One region of the Paracoccus sp. TOH genome, then DNA from elsewhere that is predicted to be linked to it. Evidence: riboswitches for the same ligand, from Rfam matches in the RefSeq annotation. Region 1 holds a riboswitch; the other holds the start of a gene.
The links. Region 1 has a riboswitch for thiamine pyrophosphate ahead of thiD (bifunctional hydroxymethylpyrimidine kinase/phosphomethylpyrimidine kinase). Riboswitches for the same ligand answer to the same signal wherever they lie in the genome.
Positions count from the first base shown of each region.

Region 1 (7,000 bases):
CAGCCGCATCTGCGTCAGCTCGAAATTGCGATAGGCGCCGATGGTGGCATCGACCTGGCCGGCGATCAGTGCCGGCGAAAGCGACCAGTTCACGTTGATCATCTCGACATCGTCCATGGTCAGGCCGGCGGTCCCGAGGATCTGGCCGACCAGCGCCTCTTCGACGCCCGAGACGGAATAGCCGATCTTCTTGCCCTTGAGGTCGGCGATCTCTTGCACCGGGCCGTCGGCCTTGACCATCAGGCAGTTCAGCGGCGTCGCGACCAGCGTGCCGACGCGCTTCAGCGGCAGGCCCTCATGCACCTGCAGATGCAGTTGCGGCTGGTAGCTGATGGCGTAATCGGCCTTGCCGGCGGCGACCAGTTTCGGCGGGTCCGAGGGATCGGCGGGGGCGACGACCTCGACCTCCAGCCCCTCGTCCTTGAAGAAGCCCTTTTCCTGGGCGACGATGATCGGGGCATGGTCGGGGTTCACGAACCAGTCCAGGATCAGCGTGACCTTGTCCTGGGCCAGGGCGGGCTGGGCCAGCAGGGCGAAGGCGGCGGCAAGGGTCAGATGTTTCATCGGTCGTCGTCTCCAAGGGCTAGAAGGGTGATCTCGCCGTCCCAGCGGCGGGAAAGCGCGTCGGCGGCACGCCAGGAGCGCAGGCCGGAACGGCAGGCCAGCACCACGCGCTGGCCGGGTTCGGGCAGGGGGCCGGTGGCGCCGTAGCCGGGGATGCGCAGCGCCTGCGGCGTGGCCTTGCGCGGCGCCTCGTCCTCGGGGCGCAGGTCGATGACCAGATCGGCCGCGCCGATCTCGTCGCGGGCGATGAAGCGCGGGCCGGTCGCCTCGGGCGCGGCGTCGAAGCGGAACTGGGTGAAGCGGCCATTGTCGAAGCGGATGAACTCGCCCAGCGGCGAGGGGGTGGTGCCCAGAAGCAGCCGCAGCGCCATCTGCGCCTGGATGCAACCGAGCATCCCCACCACCGGGCCCAGCACGCCGGCGGTGGCGCAGGTCTGGCCGCTGTCGGGCGGGTCGGGGAACAGCGCGCGCAGGCTGGGGGCGCCCCCGCGCCGCCTGTCACCGCAGAAGCCGCCGACATAGCCCGCAAGCCCCAGCGCCGAGGCCGAGACCAGCGGCTTGCCCGCCGCCAGGCAGGCATCCGAAAGCGTATAGCTGGCGGCGTAGCTGTCGGCGCAATCCAGAACCACATCCGCCGCCGCCGCCAGCGCCGGCGCGTTCAGGGGGGTCAGGCGGTCGGCCAGCGCCTCGATCTCCACCGCAGGGTTCAGCCGGGCCACGGCCTGCGCGGCGGCGCGGACCTTGGGCAGGCCGACATCCTTCATGCGGTAAAGCGGCTGGCGGTGCAGGTTGGTTTCCTCGACCGTGTCGGGATCGACCAGGGTGATGCGGCCGATGCCGCTGCCTGCCAGGTATTGCAGCACCGGCACGCCCAGCCCACCGGCGCCGACGATCAGCGCATGGGCGGCACCGATGCGTTCCTGCCCCTCGGCGCCGATCTCGGGCAGGACCATCTGCCGGACATAGCGGTTCATGCCACCACCCGCAGCCATTCGCGAATCCGGCCCTCGGGGTCGGGGTTGAGCGTGATGTCGGTCACCGCCGAGGCCAGATCGGCGCCGGCGGCGAAGGCTTCGCGGGCGCGCTCGGGGGTGACGCCGCCGATGGCGACCAGGGGCGTCGCGCCGACCAGCTTGCGCCATTCGCGCACCCGGTCCAGCCCCTGCTGTTCCCATTTCATCTTCTTCAGGATCGTCGGCCAGACCGGCCCCAGCGCGATGTAATCCGGCTTCAGCGCCAGCGCCCGGTCCAGCTCGGCATGGTCGTGGGTCGAGACGCCCAGCCGCAGCCCCGCCCGGCGGATCGCCGGCAGGTCGGCCGTGTCCAGATCCTCCTGCCCCAGATGGATGAAGTCGCAGCCCAGGTCGATGGCGGCCTGCCAGTGGTCGTTGACGACCAGCGTGGCGCCGTGTTCGCGGCACAGTTCCTGGCACAGCGCCAGCTCGCCCAGAAGCCGGGCCGGCGGCTGATCCTTGATGCGGATCTGCACCAGCTTCACGCCCAGCGGCAGGGCGCGGTGCAGCCAGTCGCTGCTGTCGAAGATCGGGTAAAAGCGCGGCAATCTCATCCCAGCACCGCCATGCCGAAAAGGGGGGTCGAGGGCGCGGCCATGTCGCGGGCCTCGATCGGGTTGGCGCCATGCGCCAGTTGCCCGGCCTCGATCGCCAGGGCCATGGCCCGGGCCATCGCCACCGGATCGCCGGCCTTGGCGACGGCGGTGTTCAGCAGCACCGCGTCATAGCCCAGCTCCATCGCCTGCGCCGCGTGGCTGGGCAGGCCGATGCCGGCATCCACCACCAGCGGCACATCGGGGAAATGCGCCCTGAGGCTGCGGAGGCCATAGGGGTTGTTCAGCCCCCGGCCCGAGCCGATGGGCGCGCCCCAGGGCATCAGCACCGCGCAGCCCGCATCCAGCAGCCGGCCGCAGACCGACAGGTCCTCGGTGCAATAGGGAAAGACCTGGAAGCCGTCTTCGGACAGCAGCCGCGCCGCCTCGACCAGCGCCATCACGTCGGGACAGAGCGTGTCGTCGTCGCGGATGACTTCCAGCTTGATCCAGGGCGTCCCGAACAGCTCGCGCGCCATCTGCGCGGTCGTCACCGCCTCGCGCACCGAATGGCAGCCGGCGGTATTGGGCAGGACGGGGATGCCCAGCTCCTTGATCAGCCGGTGGAAATCCTGCCCGGCGCCGCCTTCGCGCCGCAGGCTGACCGTGGCGATGCCGGCGCCCGAGGCGCGGAACGCTTGCGCCATGATGGCGGGCGACGGGTATTGCGCCGTGCCCAGCATCAGCGGGCTTGCGACTTCGGTTCCGTAAAAGACCGGCATTTCAGCCCCCCTGCATCGGCGCCACGACTTCCAGCGCGTCGCCATCCTTCAGCGTGGTTGCGGGCCGGGCGGCGGCGGGCAGGAAGGCGCCGTTCAGCGCCGTCGCCACCTTGGCCGCGCCCAGACCGATCTCGGCCAGCGCGTCCTGCACGGTCGGGCCGGTCAGGTCGCGCGCCGCTCCGTTAAGGGTGATCTTCATCCATGAACTCCGGTTTCCGGCCCTCGATAAGGTAGTCGGCGGCCATGCGGGCCACGGCGGGGGCCAGAAGATAGCCGTGGCGGTAAAGGCCGTTTGCGTAAAGCGTGTCGCCGCGCCGGCGCAGGCGGGGCAGGTTGTCGGGAAAGGCCGGTCGCGCATCCGAGCCGAGCTCCAGGATCTCGGCCTCGGCAAAGCCGGGATGCAGGGCATAGGCGGCAGAGAGCATCTCGACCGCCGAGCGGGCGGTGACGCGATACTTGCCGCCCGTCTCCAGCATGGTGGCGCCGATCATGTAGACGCCATCCCCTCGCGGAACAAGATATAGGGGGATGCGCGGATGCAGCAGGCGGATGGTGCGGGTCAGCGTCACCTCGGGGCAGCGGATCACCAGCATCTCGCCGCGCACGCCGCGCAGGTCGGGAAGCTGGTCGCGGGCGGCCAGGCCGCGGGCATCGACCACCATGCCGGCGGGCGTGCCCTCGGTTTCGATGCGGATGCCCTGCGCCTCGAGCCGGTCGCGCAGGGCCAGCAGCGCGGCGCGCGGGTTCAGATGCGCCTCGGTGGCGAAATGCAGCCCGCGCGGGAAGCGGCCGGCCAGTTCCGGCTCGAGCGTCGCGATGTCGTCGCCGCTCACCGGCCGATGCGTCTGGGTCAGGCGGGCGAAGCGGTCGAGTTCCGCCCGATCGCGCGACGGCGCCAGCACCAGCGTGCCGCGGCGGATGACCTCGGCGCCCTGCGCCTGCCACCAATCGGCGGCGTCGAGGCCGAGCCGCAGCACCACCGGTTCGGCGCTTTCGGCCTCGCAATAGGGCGCCAGCATGCCGCCGGCGCGCCAGCTGCAGGCCTGCGAGCCGGGTTTGCCGGCCGGGTCGATGATCCGGGGCAGGGTGCCGCGCGCCGCCAGTTCGGTGGCGATACACAGCCCCATCACCCCGGCGCCCAGAATGGTGATCGCAGTCATGTCCGTCTCCAGAGCGCGTGGAAATGATGCACCGGGCCATGGCCCAGCCCCACCGACAGCTCATCGGCGGCGGCGATGGCGCCTTGCAGCCAGCCATGAGCGCGGGTCACGGCATCGGGCACCGTCATGCCCTGCGCCAGCCCCGCCGCGATGGCCGAGGACAGCGAGCAGCCGGTGCCGTGGGTGTTGTGGGTCTGCTGGCGCGGCGCGGTCAGGACCAGCGGCTGCGGCCCGACCAGCAGGTCGGTGCAGGTATCCTCGGTCGCGTGGCCGCCCTTCATCAGCACATGGGCCGCACCGAGGGCGCGGAGCGCCTCGCCCTGCCGGCGCATCGCTTCGGGCGTCGCGGCGGGATCGCGCCCCAGAAGCTGCGCCGCCTCGGGCAGGTTCGGGGTCAGCACCGTCGCCAGCGGGATCAGCTGCTCGCGCAGCGCCGCGACCGCTGCCTCGGCCAAGAGCGCGTCGCCGGATTTCGCCACCATCACCGGGTCCAGCACCACCGGCACCGGGTTGTCGGCCAGCAGCGCCGCCAGCCGGTCGGCGACGACTGTGATCACATCCGCGCCGCCGACCATGCCGATCTTGACGGCGCGCACCTCGAGATCGCCGAAAACCGCGTCGATCTGCGCCGCGACCATGGCGGGGCTGACCGCCTCGACCGCCGCGACGGTGCGGGTGTTCTGCGCGGTGATCGCTGTGATCACAGAGGCGCCATAGACGCCGAGGGCCGAGAAGCTTTTCAGGTCGGCCTGGATTCCGGCGCCGCCGCCGCTGTCCGAGCCGGCGATGGTCAGCGCGATGGGATAGGGCTGCAATCCCGACATGGCCCGCCTTTCATGCGCCGGGCTGCCGGGCGTCGGGAAAGGGGACGGGTGGCGGCCGATGCACGGGTTCTGCCGCGACACTCTACCCTTCCCTCCGCCGGCATGACCCGGATCAGGTTCGATGGGTCGGTGCCCGGCACCTCTCAGCCCCGTCGCGGGACTCCCCAAGTGTATAAGTCGTGCGCGGGACACTAGGCCTTGGCCGCCGGCTTTGCAAGGGCCGGTTCCGGTCGGCCGGTTCCAGTCGGCGGGTCAGTCGCGGCCGAACAGGTCGCGGGTGTAAACCTTGTCCCGCACGTCGGCCAGCTCGGGCGACTGGCGGTTGGCGATGATCAGGTCGGCCCGGGCCTTGAAGGCGTCCAGGTCGCGCACCACCGGGCTGTTGAAGAAATCCTCGCCGGTCAGCACGGGTTCGTAGACGATGCAGGGGATGCCCCTGGCCTTGATCCGCTTCATGATGCCCTGGATCGAGCTGTCGCGGTAATTGTCGGAACCCGCCTTCATCACCAGCCGATAGACGCCGACCAGCCGGGGCTTGCGGGCGATGATCTGCTCGGCGATGAAATCCTTGCGGGTGCGGTTGCTGTCCACCACCGCCGCGATCAGGCTTTGCGGCACCTGGTCGTAATTGGCCAGCAATTGCTTGGTGTCCTTGGGCAGGCAGTAGCCGCCATAGCCGAAGCTGGGATTGTTGTAATGGTCGCCGATGCGCGGGTCGAGGCCGACGCCCTCGATGATCTCGCGCGGGTCGAGACCGCGCGCCACGGCATAGCTGTCCAGCTCGTTGAAATAGGCGACGCGCATGGCAAGGTAGGTGTTCGAGAACAGCTTGATCGCCTCGGCTTCGGTCGAGCCGGTGAACAGCACCGGCATGTCCTTGCGGATCGCGCCCTCGGCCAGCAGCTCGGCCAGCCGCTGCGCCGCCGGGCCGTGGTCGCCGACCACGATGCGCGAGGGATGCAGGTTGTCGTAAAGCGCCCGCCCCTCGCGCAGGAATTCGGGCGAGAACAGGATGCCCGCATGGCCGGTCTCGTCCCGCATGCGCTGGGTGAAGCCCACCGGCACGGTGGACTTGACGACGATGGTGGCTTGCGGCGCGTGGCGGCGGGCCAGTGCGATCACGCTTTCGACGCTGGAAGTGTCGAAGCGGTTCGAGCGCGAATCGTAATTCGTCGGCGTGGCGATGATGACGAATTCCGCCCCCGCCAGCGCCTCGGCCGCGTCGTCGGTCGCGCGCAGCTTCAGCGGTTTCCCGGCCAGCCAGGCCGAGATGTCGGCATCCTCGATGGGCGAGCGGCCCCCGTTCACCTGGGCCACCCGGGCGGCGTCCACATCCAGCGCCATGACCTGGTGGTGCTGCGCCAGCAGCACGGCGACCGACATGCCCACATAGCCCAGCCCGGCAACCGCAATCGTCATCTGTTCCGCCTTCCTGCGTTTCGGACCGGCTTAGCACGGGTTACGGCCCTGCAGAAGCGGGTGCGTGCCCGGCCGGCAGATCGGCGCCTTTGTCATGGATCGTGCGGCCTTTCCCGATTAGATGGCGGCAGCAGAGCCGAAGGCGAGGAAAGGCAAGCGATGAAACATGTGATCTTCGACCTGGGCGGGGTGCTGATCGACTGGGATCCGGCCCTGGCCTTTGCCGATGTCTTCACCGACCGGGCGGCGGCCGAGACCTGGATGGAGCGCATCGGCTTCCCGGCCTGGAACCGGCTGCAGGATGGCGGGCGCAGTTTTGCCGCGGGGCTGGCCGCCGCCCGCGCCGAACATGGCGACGCGGCACGGCATCTCGAAGGCTATCTGGCGGGATTCCCCCTGACCATCGAGAAGACCATCCCGGGCAGCTGGGAGATCGCCGAGGCGTTGCTGGCGCGCAATGTCGCGCTTTACGCCATCACCAACTGGGCGGCCGAAACCTGGCCCCATGCGCTGGAGCTGCATCCGCGCCTAGGCAGCCTTTTCGCCGATATCGTGGTGTCGGGGCAGGTCGGCGCCCTGAAGCCAGCGCCGGCGATCTTTCGGTTGCTGATGGACCGAAACGGGCTGCTGCCGGCGGACTGCATCTTTGTCGATGACAGCCCCGCCAATGTCGAGGGCGCCCGGGCGCTGGGCATGGACGGCATC
Region 1 is NZ_CP098360.1:918,507-925,506, forward strand. Features, by position in the region: gene NBE95_RS04495 (ABC transporter substrate-binding protein) at 1-564, opposite strand, end outside; gene NBE95_RS04500 (HesA/MoeB/ThiF family protein) at 561-1,538, opposite strand; gene NBE95_RS04505 (thiamine phosphate synthase) at 1,535-2,131, opposite strand; gene NBE95_RS04510 (thiazole synthase) at 2,128-2,892, opposite strand; gene thiS (sulfur carrier protein ThiS) at 2,894-3,091, opposite strand; gene NBE95_RS04520 (FAD-dependent oxidoreductase) at 3,075-4,052, opposite strand; gene thiD (bifunctional hydroxymethylpyrimidine kinase/phosphomethylpyrimidine kinase) at 4,049-4,876, opposite strand; TPP riboswitch at 4,949-5,053, opposite strand; gene NBE95_RS04530 (nucleotide sugar dehydrogenase) at 5,129-6,295, opposite strand; gene NBE95_RS04535 (HAD family phosphatase) at 6,455-7,000, shown strand, end outside.

Region 2 (7,000 bases), 950 kb from region 1:
GTGCCGAACTTTCCGCTGAACTATCTGCGCCCGGCGCGCGTCTCTGACGGCACCCGCATCGTGATCTTTCCCGGCGATCTGAATCCGCCCGACGCCATCCTGGGTCGCTGGAGCGACAAGGACCAGCATCGCGCGCCGCTGGACCATCTGCGCGCCGCCTTCGACGGCCGCCGGCGCGAAAGCCTGTCGAAGCACTTGCGCCATTACCTGCTTCCCGTCGGCTGGGTCGGCGAGCTATGGCGAGAATAGGCGCGCCGCCCGAGACGCATTACACCCTGCCGCCGGATTTCGCCGCCGCGCTGGGACAATGCGTGGCGAATCTCGGCTGGCTCGAGGAGATCATCAAGCGCGCCATCTATGCGCTGGAGCGCGCCCGGCTGGCCGACGACCTGACCGAGGAGGAGCTGCAAAGCTGGCTGACCCGCATGGGCGCCATCGCCGACGATTCCATGGGCACGCTGATCGAGCAGCTCGACGCCGCCATGCGCCGCTATCCGGGGCTGCGCGACCGCAACCGCATCACCGACCGGCTTTACGAGATCCGGCAGCATCGCAATCTGCTTTGCCATGCCTCGTGGCGGCCGACCGAGGACAAGCTCCGCTGGCATCCGGCTTTCGTCAATACCCGCGGTGAGGTGCAGCGCCAGCCGCTGGGCGTTCCCGACCTCAACGCCATCAGCGAGGCCACGGTCGAAATGGGCGTGCGGGTGATGCGGGTGATGCGTGCCACCGGCGTTCCCGGCTACTGGGCGGGCGACGACGAAGCCTGAACCCCAGCCCGAGTGCCGCCCGGCATCCATGCGCGTTGCAACGTGCCGCACCATCCGCTAACACCGCTTCGTCCATAGATAAGAGTTTCATATGTCCGCCCAGAACCAGGGGCAAAACGCCTCTCCGCTTCGTCTCGGCATCGCTGGTCTCGGGACGGTCGGCACCGGCACCGTCAAGATCATCCAGAAACACGCCGCCCTGCTTGGGCTTCGCGCCGGCCGGCCCATCGCCGTCACCGCCGTCAGCGCCCGCGACCGGATGAAGAACCGCGACGTGGACCTATCGGGCTATGCCTGGGAGGAGGACGCCCGTGCCCTGGCGCTGCGCGAGGATGTCGACGTCTTCGTCGAGCTGATCGGCGGCGAGGAGGGCATCGCCCGCGAGGCGGTGACCGCCGCGCTGCGCGCCGGCAAGGACGTGGTGACCGCCAACAAGGCGCTGCTGGCGATCCACGGCCAGGAACTGGCCGAGCTGGCCGAGGCCAATGGCCGGGTGATCCGCTTCGAAGCCGCCGTGGCCGGCGGCATCCCGGTGATCAAGGCGATGACCGAGTCGCTTTCCGGCAACGAGATCCGTCGCGTCATGGGGGTGATGAACGGCACCTGCAACTATATCCTGACCCGCATGGAAAGCGCCGGCCTGCCCTATGAGACGGTGTTCGAGGAGGCGCGGCAACTCGGCTATCTGGAGGCCGACCCGACGCTGGACGTGGGCGGCATCGACGCCAGCCACAAGCTGGCGATCCTTTCGGCCATCGCCTTCGGCACCAGGCCCAGCTTCGACGCGGTCGAGATCGAGGGCATCGAGCGGGTCAGCATCGACGACATCCGCCGCGCCGCCGACATGGGCTATCGCATCAAGCTGCTGGGCGTGGCGCAGATGACCGGGCGCGGGCTGGAACAGCGCATGTCGCCCTGCCTGGTGCCCGCCGACAGCCCGCTGGGCCAGTTGCAGGGCGGCACCAACATGGTGGTGATCGAGGGCGACTCGGTCGGCCAGATCGTCTTGCGCGGCGCCGGGGCCGGCGAGGGTCCGACGGCCAGCGCCGTCATGTCCGACGTGGTCGAGATCGCGCGCGGCGTGCGCATGCCCAGCTTTGGCCAGCCGGCCGAGACGCTGGCCAGCCCGCAGCCGGCGCGCACGGCGGTTCCAGCGGCCTATTACATCCGCCTGCAGCTGACCGACAAGCCCGGCGCGCTGGCCAAGGTGGCCTCGGTGCTGGGCGACAGCGGCATCTCGATCGACCGGATGCGGCAATACGGCCATTCCCGGACCGAGGGCGTGGCGCCGGTGCTGATCGTCACCCACAAGACCACGCCCGAGGCCATCGACCATGCCATCGAGGCCCTGCCCCGCACCGGCGTCATCGCCGGCGAGCCGGTCGAGCTGCGGATCGAGGAGGTCTGAACCGGGCCGCGGCGGCGCCCTGCCGCGCGGCCGGGTTCGGGTATTTTTGCAACGAAGATGCCGGGGGCCGGTTCAGGCGCTGCCCAGGTGGCGCAGGCCATGGGTCACGTCGGCCCGGACCGCCAGGCGCAGCCCCGGCTCGTCCCCGGCGCGCAGCGAGGCCAGGATCATCCGGTGATGGCGCGGCGGCTCGTTGCGCTTGACCCGGCCGTAGAGCGCCCGCATGGTCGGGCCGAGCTGCAGCCAGACCGTCTCGACGATGGCCAGCATCGCCGGCGCCTGGGCGCGCAGGTAGAGCAGCCGGTGGAATTCCAGATTGGTGCGGATATAGCCCACGGCGTCGTGGCTTTCGGCCGCCTCGCCGATGGCGGCGTTGATCACCGCCATGCGCTCGATCAGCGCCTGGTGGGCGCGCGGCAGGGCGCGGGCGGCCAGTTCCGGCTCGATCAGCCCGCGCAGGGCGGCCAGTTCCTCGATGCGCTCGATGGAGAGCTCCGGCGTGGTGATCCGCCCCGAGGAGGAGAGCGACAGCGCGCCTTCGGCCACCAGCCGCCGCACCGCCTCGCGCGCCGGGGTCATCGAGACGCGATGCTCGGCGGCGATGCCGCGCAGGGTCAGCGGCAGGCCGGGCGGCAATTCGCCCAGCATGATGCGCTGGCGCAGGTTGCGGTAAAGCCGCTCATGGGCCGAGGTTTCCGAGGAACGCGAAGCAGTCATGCGCCATGCTGTGATCACAAAACCGGCGGCCGTCAAGCCCTGCCCGTCAAAGGCGGAAGCGCCAGGCCAGCAGCTCGTGGCCATGCGCGCGCAGCCAGGCGCGATGGCGGTCGTAATCCGGCATCAGCCGCCCGGTCGCGGCCCAGAAGGCCGGCGAATGGTCCATATGCGCCAGATGCGCCACCTCATGCGCGGCGACGTAATCGAGCACCTCGGGCGGCGCCATGGCGAGGCGCCAGGAGAACATCAGCCGCCCGTCATGGGTGCAGCTGCCCCAGCGCGAGCGGGTGTCGCGCAGCGCCAGCGCCCGGAAGCCGCGCCCCAGCGCCGCCGCATGGCGGTCGCAGGCCGCGACCAGCCGGGCCTGGGCCAGGTGCTTCAGCCAGGCCTCGACCACCACGCCGGCCGGCCGGCCGAGCGGCACCAGCAGCGCCTCCTCGGTCAGCGCGACGCGCCGGGTCTCGGCCGGGGTGATGCGGCGCAGCCGACCCTCGACCGGCAGCAGCGCTCCGTGCTCGGCCCGCTGCAGCGCCGGCATCCCGGCCCGGGTGCGGCGCAGCCATTCCGCCCGCGACTCGGCAAAGGCGCGGCCGTCGGAAAGGCTGGTGCGGCTGGGCAGGGTCAGCACCACCTCGCCGCCCGCCCGCGCCACGCGCAGCGTCATGCGCCGCGCCCGGGCCGAGCGCCGCAGCGTCACCGGGATGTCGCCTCCGACCAGAATCCTGTCCATCTTGTCCCGCATCTTGCGACGGCCTGCCTGTTGCTCCATCTTTCCCCTGCACCGCCACCCGCCCGCAAGGGGAAAAGGCTTTGACAGCCCCGCCCGGCTATGGCAGGGGACAGCGGATTTACCTGAACGCGGCAGAAAAAGAGAATACCATGCCCAAAGAGGAATGGGGCACGAAACGCCTTTGCCCCCATTGCGCCACACGCTTCTACGACTTGAGAAACGACCCGATGACCTGCCCGGCCTGCGGCGCGGAATTCACCGTGGAAAGCCTGACCAACGGCCGGTCGCGCTCGCTGATCTCGGAAAAGACCGCGGCGCGGAACGAGGATCAGAACGAACTGGTCGATGACGACGATCTGGACGATGACGCCGATACCGGCGATCTGGACGATGATCTGCTGGACGATGACGACGATGACGGCGACGTGTCGCTGGACGATATCGCCGACGTGCCGGACAGCGACGAGGAATAATCCTCGTCAATGCGACAGCGGCCCCGGACGGCACCCGCCGGACCGGGGCTTTTCCTTGGCTCGGGGGCGCCATGCGGATCATCGACAGGCAGGCCATGCGCGCCATCCTGCTGACGCCCGATGACCGGGTGCTGCTGATGCGGGTGGATTAGGCAGCGGCGACTGGTGGATCACCCCCGGCGGCGGCACCGAGCCGGGCGAGACCCCCGAGGTGACCTTGCGCCGCGAGCTGATGGAGGAGTTGGGCTTCGCCCTGCCCGCCCCCGGCCCGCTGGTCTGGCGCCGCCGGGTGACGATGACGCTGGGCCAGCGCCGCTGGCGGCAGTCCGAGGATTACTTCCTGATCGAGACCGCCGCCTTTCGCCCCGCCGTCCAGGCCGCGCCCGAGGCCGGCAGGATCCGCGAGTTCCGCTGGTGGCGCCTGCCCGAGCTGCGCCACAGCGCCGAGCGCATCGCGCCGACGGCGCTGCGGCGCATCGTGCTGGACTATCGGGAAAACGGGCCGCCGGCTGGCCCGCTTCCGGTCGAGATCGTCGGGGATTGACGGCTAGGGCTGATAGGCCGCGTCGAAGAACTCCACCTCCAGCCGCACCGCGCGGCGGAAGAAATCGCGGGCCTGCCCGGCCGCGGCGGGGCCGGTGCGATCCAGTTCGGCCTGCAGGAAAGCGACGAAATCCCGGAAGAAGGGATTATCGTGCAGGGTGATCCATTCGGCATGGACGAAGTTTTCGGGCAGCGGCTGCGGCGCCCGGCGCGCCCAGTCGAGATAGAGCCCCTCGGCCACCGCCAGCACCGCCAGCACGGCGGGATAGGCGCGCGTCGCCGCCGCCTCGCGCATCAGCGCCTGGAAACCGGCGGTGGGCGGCTTGTCGGGAATGGCGGCCCGCTGCGTCTCGCTGACGCCGAGCGCCGCGAAGGCGCGCAGGAAATAGTCGTTCTCCTCGCCCGAGACCATGCCGGCGAAGCGGCCGAAGCGCAGCCGCGATTCGAAACGGTCGGCCGAGGCGATGGCCGCACCCAGAAGCGTCAGGAAAGCGTCGAGGAAACGGTGGTCCTGAACCAGATAAGCCGCCATCGTCGCATCGGCGATGCTGCCGTCGCACAGGTCGGTCACGAAGCGGTGGCCGGTGGCCGCCGTCCAGTCGGCGGCGCATTCGCGGCGCAGGATTTCAGAGAAACGTTCGGACATGCTGTCCTCCTGTCATGGGGCGAGACCGGCTTTCCGTCATGGCCTCGCGGGTGAGGCCGGCCAGGGAGAGGCATGGGGCAGACAGGTCCATACCATCCCTTCGCCGGCATGATCCGGATCAGGTTCTAAGGGTCACCGCGCCGCTTGTGCCTGCAGTCTCTCAGCCCCTTGCCGGGACTCCCCTTGGTCGGGCGCGACCCTAGCCGCGCCGGCCGGCGCTGTCACGCCCCTGACATGCCCGTGGTCCACAGGATCGTGAGCGCGCCTTGCCGCGTCCGCCCGCCTTGCGCCGGCATTCCGGCTTGCAGCGGCGGGCGATCTGTTATCTCGTTGCAGCATGACGCGCCGGCCGGCGCCGAACCAGGACCGGAGACAATGACCACAGGCGATATGCCGGACCGACAACGCAGGACCGAATTCGCAGAGCAGCAGACGCAGCGCGGCGAACATGCCAGGCAGACCGGGTTGCGGCTGCATCGCCCGCCCCTGGTGACCAATATCTCGGCCGCGCGCTGGCTGCTGCTGGCCATCGTCGCGGCCTCGATCTATTTCTTCCACGGCTTTCTGGTGCCGGTGCTGGCGGCGATGGTGATCGCGCTGGCCAGTTGGCCGCTGCGCAACCGCGCCGCCTTCCGGTTGAACCTGGGCCGCACCGGAGCCGCGGCGCTGCTGGTGCTGGTGCTGGTCTGTTTCCTGGTGGTGCCGCTGACCCTGGCGCTGGTCTATGCCTTCCGCGAATTGCGGGACTGGATCAACTGGGCGATCCTGGTCAACAGCGCCGGGGCGCCCACGCCGGCCTGGATGGTCGATCTGCCGCAGATCGGCGACTGGCTGAACGAGAACTGGCAGACCTATATCGGCCGGCCCGGCGGGATCAGCGAGATCGTGCAACTGGTCAGCGGCTCGAATATCGGCGCGATCTATCGCGGCGCGGTGACGGCGGGCTCGCTGGCCTTCCACTTGGCGCTGACGCTGCTGTTCATGCTGATCACGCTGTTCGTGCTTTACCGCGACGGCGACCGGATCGTCGCGCAGGTGGACCGCGTCGGCCGACGCATCCTGCCGGACCGCTGGAGCCGGCTGTCGCGGGTGGTTCCGGCCACCATCAGCTCGACCGTGACCGGCATGACGCTGATCGCCATCGGCGAGGGGGTGGTGCTGGGTCTGGCCTATTGGCTGGCCGGCGTGCCCTCGCCGGTGACCTTCGGGGTCATCACCGGCTTCATGGCGCTGATCCCCGGCGGTGCGCCGCTCAGCTTCACGCTGGTCTCGATCTACCTGGCCGCCAGCGGCTCGCCGGTCGAGGGCGCGGCGCTGTTCATCTGGGGCACCTGCGAGCTGTTCGTCGTCGACAAGACCATCCGTCCGGTTCTGGTCGGCGGGCCGGTGAAACTGCCCTTCCTGCCGACCTTCTTCGGGCTGATCGGCGGGGTGAAGACCTTGGGCATCGTCGGCCTGTTCGTCGGACCGGTGCTGATGGCGCTGCTGGTCTCGATCTGGCGGGAATGGCAGCGCGAGATCGCCGAGGACGAGACGCGCCGCAACAGCCTGCTGGCCGAACCCGACTGAACCCGACTGAACCCGGCCCGGACCGTTGCGGCATGAAAAAGGCGGGGCGCCCAGAAGGCGCCCCGCCGTTTCTTTCGTCGTCGGCCGCGGTTCAGTCCGCCGGCGCCGGCGCCGGCGGCACCACCGATTCCTCTTGCGGTGGGC
Region 2 is NZ_CP098360.1:1,869,428-1,876,427, forward strand. Features, by position in the region: gene NBE95_RS09280 (glycosyl transferase) at 1-249, shown strand, start outside; gene NBE95_RS09285 (hypothetical protein) at 237-770, shown strand; gene NBE95_RS09290 (homoserine dehydrogenase) at 862-2,178, shown strand; gene NBE95_RS09295 (GntR family transcriptional regulator) at 2,251-2,895, opposite strand; gene NBE95_RS09300 (SprT family zinc-dependent metalloprotease) at 2,942-3,637, opposite strand; gene NBE95_RS09305 (FYDLN acid domain-containing protein) at 3,775-4,098, shown strand; gene NBE95_RS09310 (NUDIX hydrolase) at 4,310-4,642, shown strand; gene NBE95_RS09315 (TenA family protein) at 4,646-5,287, opposite strand; TPP riboswitch at 5,366-5,481, opposite strand; gene NBE95_RS09320 (AI-2E family transporter) at 5,663-6,856, shown strand; gene NBE95_RS09325 (SPFH domain-containing protein) at 6,948-7,000, opposite strand, start outside.
Region 2: another riboswitch for thiamine pyrophosphate. It lies ahead of NBE95_RS09315 (TenA family protein); the one in region 1 lies ahead of thiD (bifunctional hydroxymethylpyrimidine kinase/phosphomethylpyrimidine kinase).